DNA from 2 places in the Micromonospora sp. NPDC049102 genome. Region 1 is predicted to be linked to the other one. Evidence: riboswitches for the same ligand, from Rfam matches in the RefSeq annotation. Region 1 holds a riboswitch; the other holds the start of a gene.
The links. A riboswitch is a leader RNA that binds a small molecule or an ion and turns the genes downstream of it on or off. The one in region 1 is predicted to bind thiamine pyrophosphate.
Positions count from the first base shown of each region.

Region 2: linked by a shared signal. The riboswitch ahead of ACGFH9_RS10205 (ECF transporter S component) and the one ahead of thiE (thiamine phosphate synthase) in region 1 are both predicted to bind thiamine pyrophosphate.

Region 1 is NZ_JBICTE010000001.1:411,751-417,623, forward strand. It holds gene ACGFH9_RS01935 (thiazole synthase) at 1-517, opposite strand, end outside; gene thiS (sulfur carrier protein ThiS) at 514-714, opposite strand; gene thiO (glycine oxidase ThiO) at 714-1,808, opposite strand; gene thiE (thiamine phosphate synthase) at 1,805-2,428, opposite strand; TPP riboswitch at 2,423-2,532, opposite strand; gene ACGFH9_RS01955 (ThuA domain-containing protein) at 2,823-5,873, shown strand, end outside.
Region 2 is NZ_JBICTE010000007.1:76,266-82,138, reverse strand. It holds gene ACGFH9_RS10220 (sugar isomerase domain-containing protein) at 1-279, opposite strand, end outside; gene ACGFH9_RS10215 (aminoglycoside N(3)-acetyltransferase) at 276-1,082, opposite strand; gene ACGFH9_RS10210 (alpha/beta fold hydrolase) at 1,122-1,952, opposite strand; TPP riboswitch at 2,060-2,164, shown strand; gene ACGFH9_RS10205 (ECF transporter S component) at 2,242-2,829, shown strand; gene ACGFH9_RS10200 (ABC transporter ATP-binding protein) at 2,928-4,343, shown strand; gene ACGFH9_RS10195 (energy-coupling factor transporter transmembrane component T family protein) at 4,396-5,196, shown strand; gene ACGFH9_RS10190 (hypothetical protein) at 5,350-5,778, opposite strand.

The DNA.
Region 1 (5,873 bases):
GGATGTGGTGCGGGTTGCCGATGCCGAGCCCCGAGCCGATCGGCGCGCCGGCGGGCATCACCGCGGCGCAGCCCACGTCGGCGAGGCGGCGGGCGAGCACCGGGTCGTCACTGGTGTACGGCAGCACCGTGAAGCCGTCCGCGACCAGTTCCTCGGCGGCGCGGAGCAACTCCACCCCGTCGGGCAGCAGCGTCCGCTCGTCGCCGATGACCTCCAACTTCACCCAGTCGGTGTCGAACGCGTCGCGCGCCAGTCGGGCCACCTTCACCGCCTCGGTCGCGGTGTGGCAGCCGGCGGTGTTCGGCAGCAGCCGTACCCCGCGCCGGTCCAGCAGTTCCAGCAGCCCACCCCCGGTGCCCGGCGCGGTGTCCACCCGGCGCAGCGCCAGCGTGACCAGCTCCGTACCGGACGCCCGGATCGCCTGTTCCAGCACGTGCAGGTTCGCGGCCCCACCGGTGCCCAGGATCAGCCGGGAGCCGAACGTCGTCCCACCCAGTTCGAACGGCACGCCGCTCACCCGCCCTGCGCTGCGGTGAGCACTTCGACGCGGTCGCCGTCGTGCAGCTCCGTGACCGGCCAGCCGGTCCGGGGCACCACCTCGCCGTTGACCGCGACCGCGACGCCACGCTGGTGCGGGGCGACGTCACCGACCAGATCGGCCACCGACGCGCCGCCGGGGACAGTGCGCCCGGTCCCGTTCACCGTCAACTCCATCACTCCTCCTCGAAACCGCGCATCGGGCCGGCGAACCGGTCGGCGCCGAAACCGGTGAGCAGCGGGTCGGGTACTCCGGTAAGCACCAGGTCGGTGATCGTCTCGGCGGTGACCGGGGTGAGCACGATGCCGTGCCGGTGGTGTCCCGTGGCGGCGAGCACGTCCGGCCGGCCGGGCAGCGGCCCGAGGATCGGCGCGTTGTCCGGGGTGCCGGGCCGCAGACCGGCGACGGCCTCCACCAGGTCGTACTCGGCCAGCTCGGGTAGCAGGTCGACACCGGCGCGCAGCAGTCGCTGCACCGCGCCGGCGGTGACTGTGGTGTCCGACCGCTCCTCGACCGTCGCCCCGAGCACCACCTCACCGTCGGTGCGGGGCACCAGGTAGACGTGCTCGCCGTCGGCGTACCCCCGGATCACGTGCCGGAAGCCCGGCGCGACGCCGCCGGGCGCGCGCAGCCGCAGGATCTGGCCCTTCACCGGCCGCACGGGCAGTCCGGTGAGGGCGGCGGCACCGCAGCCGGCCGCAACCACGGTGACCCTGGCGTCCACGTCGGACAGCCGCCGGACCGGTCGCGGCACGAACGCCGCGCCAGCCCGCCGCGCGGCCGTGCGCAGCGCCGGTACCAGCAGCCGGGGATCGACCTGGTGGTCGGTGGGCGCGAGCGCGCCACCGCGCACCCGCGGGGCGAGCGCCGGCTCGCGGTCGCGCAGCTCGGTGGGGCGCAGCGGCGTCACCGGCAGACCAAGACCCTGTTGGTACGCCCAGAGCCGGCGCGCCTCGGCCAGGTCGTCACCGGTCAGCCCGACCATCAGCGTGCCCTCGCTCCGGTAGCCGATGAGGGTGCCGCTGGCCTCGGTCAGCTCGGCGGCGAACGTGGGCCAGCGGGCGGCGGAGGCCACCAGCAGCTCGGTCAGCCGACGCTCACCGAAGTACGCCTCGGCGACCGGAGAGAGCATCCCGGCGGCGACGCCCGACGCCCCCGATCCGGGTGCCGCGTCGTGTACCTCGACGCGCAGGCCCCGGCTGGCGCAGCGCCACGCGACGGCCAGCCCGATCGGGCCCCCGCCCACCACCGCCACCTCGGTACGCGTCACGCCAGCGCCCGCAGCAGTTCGGCGGTCGCCCGCGCGGGGTCGGCGGCCGCGCAGATCGCCCCGACCACCGCCACCCCGTACGCCCCGGCGGTCCGGAGCGCTGGCACCCGGTCGGCGGTCACCCCGCCGATCGCGATGACCGGCACGTCGACGGCGTCGGCGACGTCGCGTATCCCGACGGTTCCGATGGGGTCGGGCAGACCGACCTTGGTGCTGGTGGCGTGGCACGGGCCCACGCCCAGGTAGGTGGCCCCGGCGACGACGGCCTCGGTCGCGGTCCTCGGCTCGCGGGCGGTGGCGCCCAGCACGCGGGTTGCGCCGAGCACGTGCCGGGCCGCGGCGACCGGTAGGTCGTTAGCGCCGACGTGGCCACCGGCGGCGCCCACCGCGAGCGCCACGTGCAGCCGGTCGTTGACCAGGCACGTCGCGCCGTACGACGCGCACAGCGCCAGCACCCGGGCGGCCAGGTCGTACGCCTCGCGGTCGGTGGCGGAGTCCTCCACCCGGACCTGCACGACGAGGTCGGCGCGGGCCGCCGCGAGGGCGGCCCGGACCACGGTGAGTGGATCGCGCCCGGGTCGGGTGTCGGTGATCAGATGCAGTCGGCCAAGGGACGGCACGGCAACGCTCCTCCCTGCGCCGGCATTACCCGGATCAGGTTCGACGGTCGGGGGCTGTCAGCCCCCCTCTCAGCCCGGTACACCGGGCTCCCGTGGGTTACTTGCGTGTCACCGTACGACATATCGCCTCCCCTGCCAAGGGAGAACCCGCCGCCCCGGCGCGAGAGATCGATCGGGGTGCTTTCTCCGGTCCTGTTCGGAATGTCGCCCGCCGTTGCAGAACCGTTACCCGCCGGCATCTTGCCGGACATCGATGCAGCAGAACTAATTTGTTCAGCGAATCGACAAAATGCCGGCGTGGACGCCCTGGCACGGCGTCTCCACCGGCTCCATCTGGGACGGTCTTCGGCGAGCCGGCCCCGCGAGTCCTGTCCACCGCGACATTGGAGGCGGCGTGTCCCGTTCTCGTCGTGCCCCTGTACCACTCACCGCTACCCTGTTGTCCCTCGCGCTCGCGTCGACGGCCCTGATCGGGTCTCCGGCGCAGGCGGCTCCGGTCGCAGCGCAGGTCCCCCCGCGAGACGCGCAAGCCGCGACTCCCTTCTCCAAGGTGGTGCAGAAGGCACCACCGAAGGCAGCGAAGGCCGCAGCGGCCGACCCCTACTCCGTCCTGGTCTTCTCGAAGACCGCCGGTTTCCGGCACGACGCCATCCCCACCGGCATCGCCGCCATCCAGCAGCTCGGTGCCACCAACGGCTTCACGGTGGACACCACCGAGGACGGTGCCGCGTTCAGCGACGCTAACCTCGCCAAGTACCAGGCTGTGATCTGGCTCTCCACCACCGGAGACGTCCTGAACGCCGACCAGCAGGCGGCCTTCGAGCGGTACGTGAAGGCCGGCGGCGGTTACGTCGGCGTCCACGCCGCCTCGGACACCGAGTACAGCTGGGCCTGGTACGGCGACCTGGTCGGCGCGTACTTCGCCAACCACCCGCAGAACCAGCAGGCCACCGTCAAGGTGGAGGACCCGGCCCACCCGTCCACCACCGGACTGCCGGAGCGCTGGTCCCGGTTCGACGAGTGGTACAACTTCCAGACCAACCCCCGGTCGGACGTGCACGTCCTGGCCAGCCTGGACGAGAAGAGCTACACCCCGGGCGCCGGCGCGATGGGCGCCGACCACCCGACGGCGTGGTGTCAGGACTTCGACGGTGGCCGCTCCTGGTACACCGGCGGCGGGCACACCCGCGAGTCGTACGCCGAGCCCGAGTTCCTCAAGCACCTGCTCGGTGGCATCCAGACGGCGGCCGGCGTGGTCGACGCCGACTGTGGCGCGTCGAAGACCTCCAGCTTCGAGAAGGTCACGCTGGACAGCAACACCAGCAACCCGATGGAGCTGGACATCGCCCCCGACGGGCGGGTCTTCTACATCGAGCGCGACGGACGGGTCCAGATCATCAAGCCGGACACCGGCAACACCGTCACCGCCGTCGACCTGGACGTCTTCACCGGCAACGAGGACGGCCTGATCGGCATCCGGCTCGACCCGGACTTCGCCACCAACAAGTGGGTGTACCTGTACTACGCCCCGAACGACAACGTCACGCGCAACCTGCTGTCCCGGTTCACGGTGACCGGCGACACCATCGACCTGGCGAGCGAGAAGCAGGTGCTCCGGGTCGACACCCAGCGCAACACCTGCTGCCATGCGGGCGGCAGCATGACGTTCGACAGCGCCGGCAACCTCTACCTGGCCACCGGTGACAACACCAACCCGTTCGAGTCCAACGCGTACGCGCCGCTCGACGAGCGGGCGGGTCGCCAGGACTACGACTCGCAGCGCACCTCGGCCAACACGAACGACCTGCGCGGCAAGGTGATCCGGATCCACCCGCAGGACAACGGGACGTACACGGTTCCGTCCGGCAACCTCTTCGCCCCGGGCACCGAGAAGACCCGTCCCGAGATCTACGCGATGGGCTTCCGGAACCCGTTCCGGATCGGCACCGACCCGAAGACCGACACGCTGTACGTCGGTGACTACGGGCCGGACGCCAACGCGGACAACCCGAACCGGGGCCCTCGTGGCCTGGTCGAGTGGAACGTCGTGACCCCCGGCAACTACGGCTGGCCGTACTGCACGGGCACGAACGAGGCGTACAACGACTACACGTTCCCGTCCGGTCCGAGCGGTCCGAAGTTCGACTGCGCCGCGCCGGTGAACAACTCGCCCAACAACACGGGCCTGACCAACCTCCCGCCGGTCGTTCCGGCCACCGTCGACTACGGCTACGCCGGTGACGCGCGGTACCCGGAGATCGGCGGCGGTGGCGCCCCGATGGGCGGTCCGGCCTACCGGTACGACGCCAACCTCAACTCGACCCGCAAGTGGCCGGCCTACTTCGACGGCAAGGCGCTGCTCGGCGAGTGGAACCAGAACAAGATGTACACGATGCAGATGACCGCCGACGGCAAGTCGTTGGTGGACATCAACCAGCTCCTCCCCGGTATGTCGATGATCCGCCCGATGGACTTCGAGTTCGGTCCGGACGGCGCGCTGTACCTGATCGAGTGGGGTAGCGGATTCGGCGGTAACAACGACGACTCCGGGGTCTACCGGATCGACTACACCGCCGGTGACCGCGCGCCGATCGCGGCGGCGACCGCCAACCCGACCTCGGGTCCGGCGCCGTTGACGGTGACGTTCTCCAGCGCCGGCTCCCGGGACCCGGACGGCGGCGCACTCACCTACGCGTGGACGTTCGGCGACGGGCAGACCTCCACCGAGGCCAACCCGACGCACACGTACGCCACGGCGGGCAACTACACCGCCCAGCTCACCGTGACCAACCCGAAGGGCCGCACCGCGGTCGCCAACGTGCCGGTCACCGTGGGCAACACCGCACCGACGGTGAAGATCGACTTCCCGCCGGACGGTGGCTTCTTCAACTGGGGTGACCAGGTCCGTTACACGGTCACGGTGACCGACCCCGAGGACGGGCAGATCGACTGCACCAAGGTGAACCTCCAGGTGCTGCTCGGTCACGACGAGCACGCCCACCCGCTGGAGCAGCACACCGGCTGCACCGGCACGGTCCAGACGTCGCTCGCCTCCGGGCACGGCGCCGAGGCCAACGTGTTCGCGGTCTTCGAGGCCACGTACACCGACAAGGGTGGGGCTGGCGGGTCCGGCGCGCTCACCGGCCGGCAGATCGAGATCCTACAGCCGAAGCAGAAGCAGGCCGAGTACTTCACGGCCACCGGACGGGTTCCGGGCGGCACCGGCGGCGGAGACGCCGGCGTGCAGCGGGAGGCCGCGACCGACACCGCCGGTGGCGGCCAGAGCATCGCGTTCATCGAGGACGGCGACTGGTGGTCGCTCGTTCCGGCGAACCTCACCAACATCACCGAGATCCGGTTCCGGGCCGCATCGGCCGCCGCCGGCGGTCGGATCGAGGTCCACGCCGGTGCGGTCGACGGACCGGTGGTCGCCACAGCCGTCGTG
Region 2 (5,873 bases), on a different contig from region 1:
CTCCAGCAGCGGCCCGAGCACGTCGGCCGGCTCGCCGCCGAGCAGCACCAGGTCCCGCAGGGCGATCCGGTTGGTGGGCACCAGCCCGCCCGCCCGACCGGCGATCTCCATGGCGAGGGCCTCCGAGTGCCCGGTACCGAAGGCGTGCACCACCCCGTCGGCGCGTACCGCGTCGGCGATCAGATCGGCGGCCCGGCCCACGGCCTCGGCCTGGCTGGCGGCGACCCGGGCCATCGTCTCGGTCACCACGGTCAGGTAGTCCTCGGCGCTCACCGTCATACGTCCTCCGTCCGTCTGTTGCGGGCGAACCACCGCGCCGCGAAGTCGACAGCCGCCCGCTGGCCCACCAACCTCGCCGTTCCGGCGCCCACCGGGCCGACGCGGACCACCGCCGTGTCGTCGAGGTCGCGGCCCAGCGCGCCGAAGTCACTTCCGTCGATCCGGACGTCCTGCCACCACACCCATTCGCGGCCACCGTCGGCGGTCCGCACCGCCGCGCCCAGTCGCTCACGCACGACGGCGGGTCGGCGGTACTCGGCCAGGTGCAGCGACGTGTTGACGCCGTGGTCGACCCCGAGCAGCAGCACGTCGGCGTCCAGGTCGTAGAGCCGGGCCAGCGGAGATCCCTCGCCGAGCATGTCGGCCAGGGTGTGCCCGGCGACCACCCGCTCGGCCGCCGGGCCGAGCGCGGCGAAGGACACCTGGGGGTGCCCGCTGCGCAGCGCCGACGGCCAGCAGCGGACCGTCTCGGCGAACACACCCATGTGCCGGCTCGGCGTGAGCACCGGGTCGAAGCCGGGCATCTCGGCGCGGATCAACGGCCACCAGTCCACCGGCACCGGTGGGTTCCGCCACTGCGCCGGGTCGCTGTTGTCAGGTGTGTGGGTGGGCACCACGATGGTGCCATCCGGACCGAGGGCGTCACGCAGGGCCAGCACCAGCGCCTGCGGCCCGCCACAGACGTAGCCCAGTGGGCGCATCCCGGCGTGCACCAGCACCGTCGATCCGGGGCGTACCCCCAGGAGGCGCAGCTCCGCGGCGATGGACCGGCGGGTGCCCGGCCCGCCCACGGGCGCGGTCACGGCGTTCCCCCGTCCCACGTTCCCCCGGCCCGGCACGGCTCAGGCCGTCCCGGCGACCCGCGCCAGGACCGCCTCGGCCAGCGCGGCGGGCGCGGCGTCCGGGATCCAGTGGCTCACCCCGGCCAGGGGTACGAAGAGGTAGTCGCCGGTCACGTTCGCGGCGCACGCCTCGGCGGCGGCCCGGCCGATCGCGACGTCCCGGTCACTCCACACGTACGTGGTCGGTACGGCGACCGGGCCGACGGCGGCCAGGTCGGCACGGGACATGGCCCGGTACCAGTTCAGGGCGGCGGTCAGTGCGCCCGGCTCGCGCATCGGGTCGGCGTAGCGGTCGACGCGGGAGGCGTCGCCGACCCCGCCCAGCAGCTTGCGCAGCGCCGTCGCGTGCCACGCCAACAGCACCTTCTCGGCCTTGCCGGGTTTGCGGAACAGCGCGATGTACGACGAGCGGGCCTTCTGCTGGCCGTCGGTGGCGAGCGCGTGCGCCATGGCCGCCGGATGGGGCACCGACACCGCGGTCAACGTACGGACGCGCCGGGGGTGCGCGGCGGCCACCGCCCAGGCCACTATCGCGCCCCAGTCGTGGCCGACCAGGTGCACGGCGTCCAGACCGAGCGCGTCGAGCACCGCGACCGCGTCGGCGACCAGTTCGGGGATGCGGTACCCCGCCACCTCGGCGGGCCGGGCACCCGGCGAGTAGCCCCGCTGGTCCAGCGCGTACGTGCGCAGGCCGGCGGCGTGCAGGGGCGGCACGACCTCGTCCCACTCGCCGCTGTGCTGCGGAAAACCGTGCAGGAGCAGGACGGGGGCGCCGTCGGACGGGCCGCCGGTGCGTACCTCGAACGTCAGACCCCGCGCGTCGACCTGCATGATCGTCAGCCTACCCAGCCGTCGTCGTGCCGGCCCGGATGCGCGCACGTCACGACGCCCTGCTGGGCTGTTACCCCTGGTCGGTGCTAGCGTCAGCGAGACAACTTCACATCCGACAGGGGAGCGCACAGCGCTGAGAGTGCGGGCACGCCCGCAGACCCTCGAACCTGATCTGGGTAATGCCAGCGCAGGGAGTTCGGTCGACCTCCAGCCGCGCCGTGAGTCCGGTGCCACCGGACGCGCGGCGTGCGTCTTCTCCTGGTTCGTTTCACTGAACTGGGAGCACAGCATGGACAACACCACCCACCGCTGGCGCACGATCGACATCGTGGTCGCCTCGGTGATCGCGGTTGCCTTCGGCGTCATCTTCTGGGCCTGGGGCCTGGTCTGGAGCGCCACCGAGGGCGCGTTCGCCTTCTTCCCACCGGCGCAGACGCTGATCTACGGCGTGTGGCTGCTGCCGGCAGTGGTCGGCGGGCTGGTCATCCGCAAGCCCGGCGCCGCGCTCTACTGCGAGACGGTGGCCGCGGTCGTCTCCGCGCTGCTGGGCAGCCAGTGGGCCGGCACGGTGATCCCGCAGGGCATCGTGCAGGGTATCGGGGCCGAGCTGGCGTTCGCCGCGTTCCGCTACCGGTCGTACCGGCTGCCGACCGCCGTGCTGGCCGGCGCGCTGACGGGCCTCAGCGCGGCCCTGTTCGACTTCTTCGTCTGGAACGCGGACTACGCGCTGGGCGACTACCGCATCCCGTACGCGCTGCTCACCATCGTCAGCGCCACGATCATCGCGGGTGTCGGCGGCTGGCTGCTCACCCGCGCCCTGGCCAACACCGGCGCCCTGGACCGCCTCCCCTCCGGCCGAACCCGCGCGCTGATCTAGACCTGCGCGCACCCCGTGATCAAGAGGTTCGCGTCATCGGCAGGCGGAATTCCGACGCGAACCTCTTGATCACCGGCGAGGACATGGATGAGGGAGGGATCGTGGGCGTACTGCTGCGGGGTTTCGGGTGGCGGCACGCCGGGCGGCGGGCCTGGGCCGTGCGCGGGGTGGATCTCCGGGTGGAGGACGGCGAGCGGGTCCTGCTGCTCGGGCCCTCGGGAGCCGGCAAGAGCACCCTGCTCAGCGCGCTGGCCGGGCTGCTGGCGGAGGACTCCGGTGAGCAGGAGGGCACCGTCGAGATCGACGGGCTCGACCCCCGCAAGGGCCGGGAACGGGTCGGCATCGTCTTCCAGGACCCGCAGACCCAGCTGGTGATGGCACGCAGCGGCGACGACGTCGCGTTCGGGTTGGAGAACCGGGGCGTACCGACCGACGAGATCTGGCCACGGGTCGACGAGGCGCTACGGCGGGTCGGCTTCCCGTACCCCCGGGACCGCGGCACCGCCGCCCTCTCCGGCGGCGAGCAGCAGCGTCTCGCCCTGGCGGGCGCGCTGGCGCTGCGGCCCGGCCTGCTGCTGCTCGACGAGCCCACCGCCAACCTCGACCCGGACGGGGCTGCCCTGGTCCGGGGTGCCGTAGCGGGCGCACTGGACGCCGACACCACCCTGATCCTGGTCGAACACCGGGTCGCCGAGGCGTTGCCCCTGGTCGACCGGGTGGTCGTCCTGGAGCCCGGCGGTGGGGTCCGCGCCGACGGCACGCCCGACGTGGTCTTCGCCGCGCACGGCGACACCCTCGCCGCCGAGGGGGTCTGGGTGCCCGGCCATCCCGTCGCGCCGCGCCGGGCCACCGCCGCGGCCGGCGACGTGTTGCTCACCGCCGACCGGCTCGGCCTGCCGCCCCGGCTGGGCTCCACCGATCTGACGGTACGCGCCGGAGAGGCCCTCGCCGTGCGCGGACCGAACGGCGCCGGCAAGTCCACCCTGGCGCTGCTGCTCGGCGGGCTGCTCAAACCGGGCACGGGCCGGGTCACCGCCTCGGCCGAGCTGGCCGGCGCCCACCACCGCACTCCCCCGCACCGCTGGCGCGCGCCCGCGCTGGCCCGACGGATCGGGTCGGTCTTCCAGGAACCGGAGCACCAGTTCGTCACCGGCACCGTCTTCGACGAGCTGGCGCTCGGCCCACGCCGGACGGGCCAACCCGAGGCGGCGGTCAAGGAGACGGCGGCCGGACTGCTGGAGCGGCTACGGCTGACCAGGCTCGCGGCGGCCAACCCGTACACCCTCTCCGGCGGCGAGGCGCGACGCCTCAGCGTGGCGACGGCCCTGGCCACCGCGCCCCGCCTGCTGATCTGCGACGAGCCCACCTTCGGCCAGGACCGGCGGACGTGGGGCGAGCTGGTCGACCTCTTCGCCGACCTGCGCGACGCCGGGCACGGCGTCGTCAGCGTCACCCACGACGTGGACTTCGTCGCCGCGCTCGCCGACCGCACCGTCACCCTGGAGCGGTCGTGACCGTGCCGGCGCGTCGCGACCGACGCCTCGACGCCGGACGGGAGGTTCACCGATGATCAGCATCGAACCGGTCGCCCGGCCCGGGGCGCCGCTGGCCCGGCGCAACCCGGTGGCGAAGCTCGCCGCCGCACTGCTCTTCTCGTTCACCCTGCTGGCCACGCTCGACCCGCTGGCGCCCGCGATCGCCATCGCCGTCGAACTCGCGGTCCTGCCGCTGTTCGGCCTCCGCTACCGGGTGCTGGCCCGGCGTGCCCTGCCGCTGCTGCTCAGCGCCGTCGGCATCCTGGTCACCCTGGTGCTCTTCGCCGCCGACCAGTCCGGTCGCGTCCTGCTGGACGCCGGCCCGGTGCTGGTGAGCACCGGCGTGCTGCTCACCGCGCTCGGCCTGGTGCTGCGGATCTTCGCGGTGGCCCTGCCCGGCGTGATCGTCTTCGCCACCACCGACCCGACCGACCTGGCGGACGCGTTGATCCAGAACGCGAAGGCGCCGGCGCGGTTCGCCGTCGGAGCGCTGGCCGCGTTCCGGCTGGTACCGCTGCTGGGCCAGGAATGGCAGATGATCAGCATGGCCCGCCGGGCACGGGGCGTGGACGCCGGACGCAACCCTGTGGCGAAGCTGCGGCTGTTCGCGTCCACGGCGTTCGCGCTGCTGGTCGGCGCGATCCGCCGAGGTACCCGGCTGGCCGTCGCGATGGACGCCCGCGGGTTCGACGCCGACACACCCCGTACCGTCGCGCGCCGCCAGCACTTCGGTCTCGCCGACACACTGCTCGTCGTCGGCGCGTTCACGCTGGCCGGCGCGGCGCTGACGACAAGTATCCTGGCCGGCACCTTCCGTCCCCTGCTCGGCTGACGCCGCCCGCACCCGACCGCCGTGCGCCCGCCCCGCGCCGGCGGCAGGATCCGCGCAACGTCAGGGATGTAGTGGCCTCGCCAGCGTGGGAAGCCACTACATCCCTGACGTTGCTGTCGCGGAGTCGTGCGCCGGCGCGGGCGCACGGCTCGGTCAGCTACGCCGGAAGGCGTAGCGGCGGGTCTGCCCCGCCGCCTGGCTACGGCCGCCGGCCGACCGGTTGCCCCCGCCCGTGGGCGGCCCGGCCGTCGGTGCCGACGGTCGACTGACCGGCGTGGGCAGATCCTCCACCGCAGGCGCGTCGACAGCCGCCGGCACGTCGACGGGCAGCGCCGCGTCGGCCGGGACCGCTCCGGGCCGGAGCGGCTCGGCGGCCGCCGCCGGGTCGACCAGAGCCGCCGGCAGCGTCGGCGCCGCCGGTTCGACCAGGGCCGCTGGCAGGGCCGGTTCGACCGCGACATCGGGGCTGGCCGGCAGGATCGTGCCGCGACCAGTCGCCGGGCCGTGGTCGGCCGCCGGAACTTGTCCGGGCGGGGACATCTTGGGGGTACGGGACTTCTTCGGGTTACGCCTGGCGGGCATCCGGGCCTCCTTCGGTGCCGACCGTCCCGGCCGTTCCCGCGCTCCGGCGGTCGGTCGAATCGGCTGGTGACCGTCGCGCGCGACGGTCGGATGGG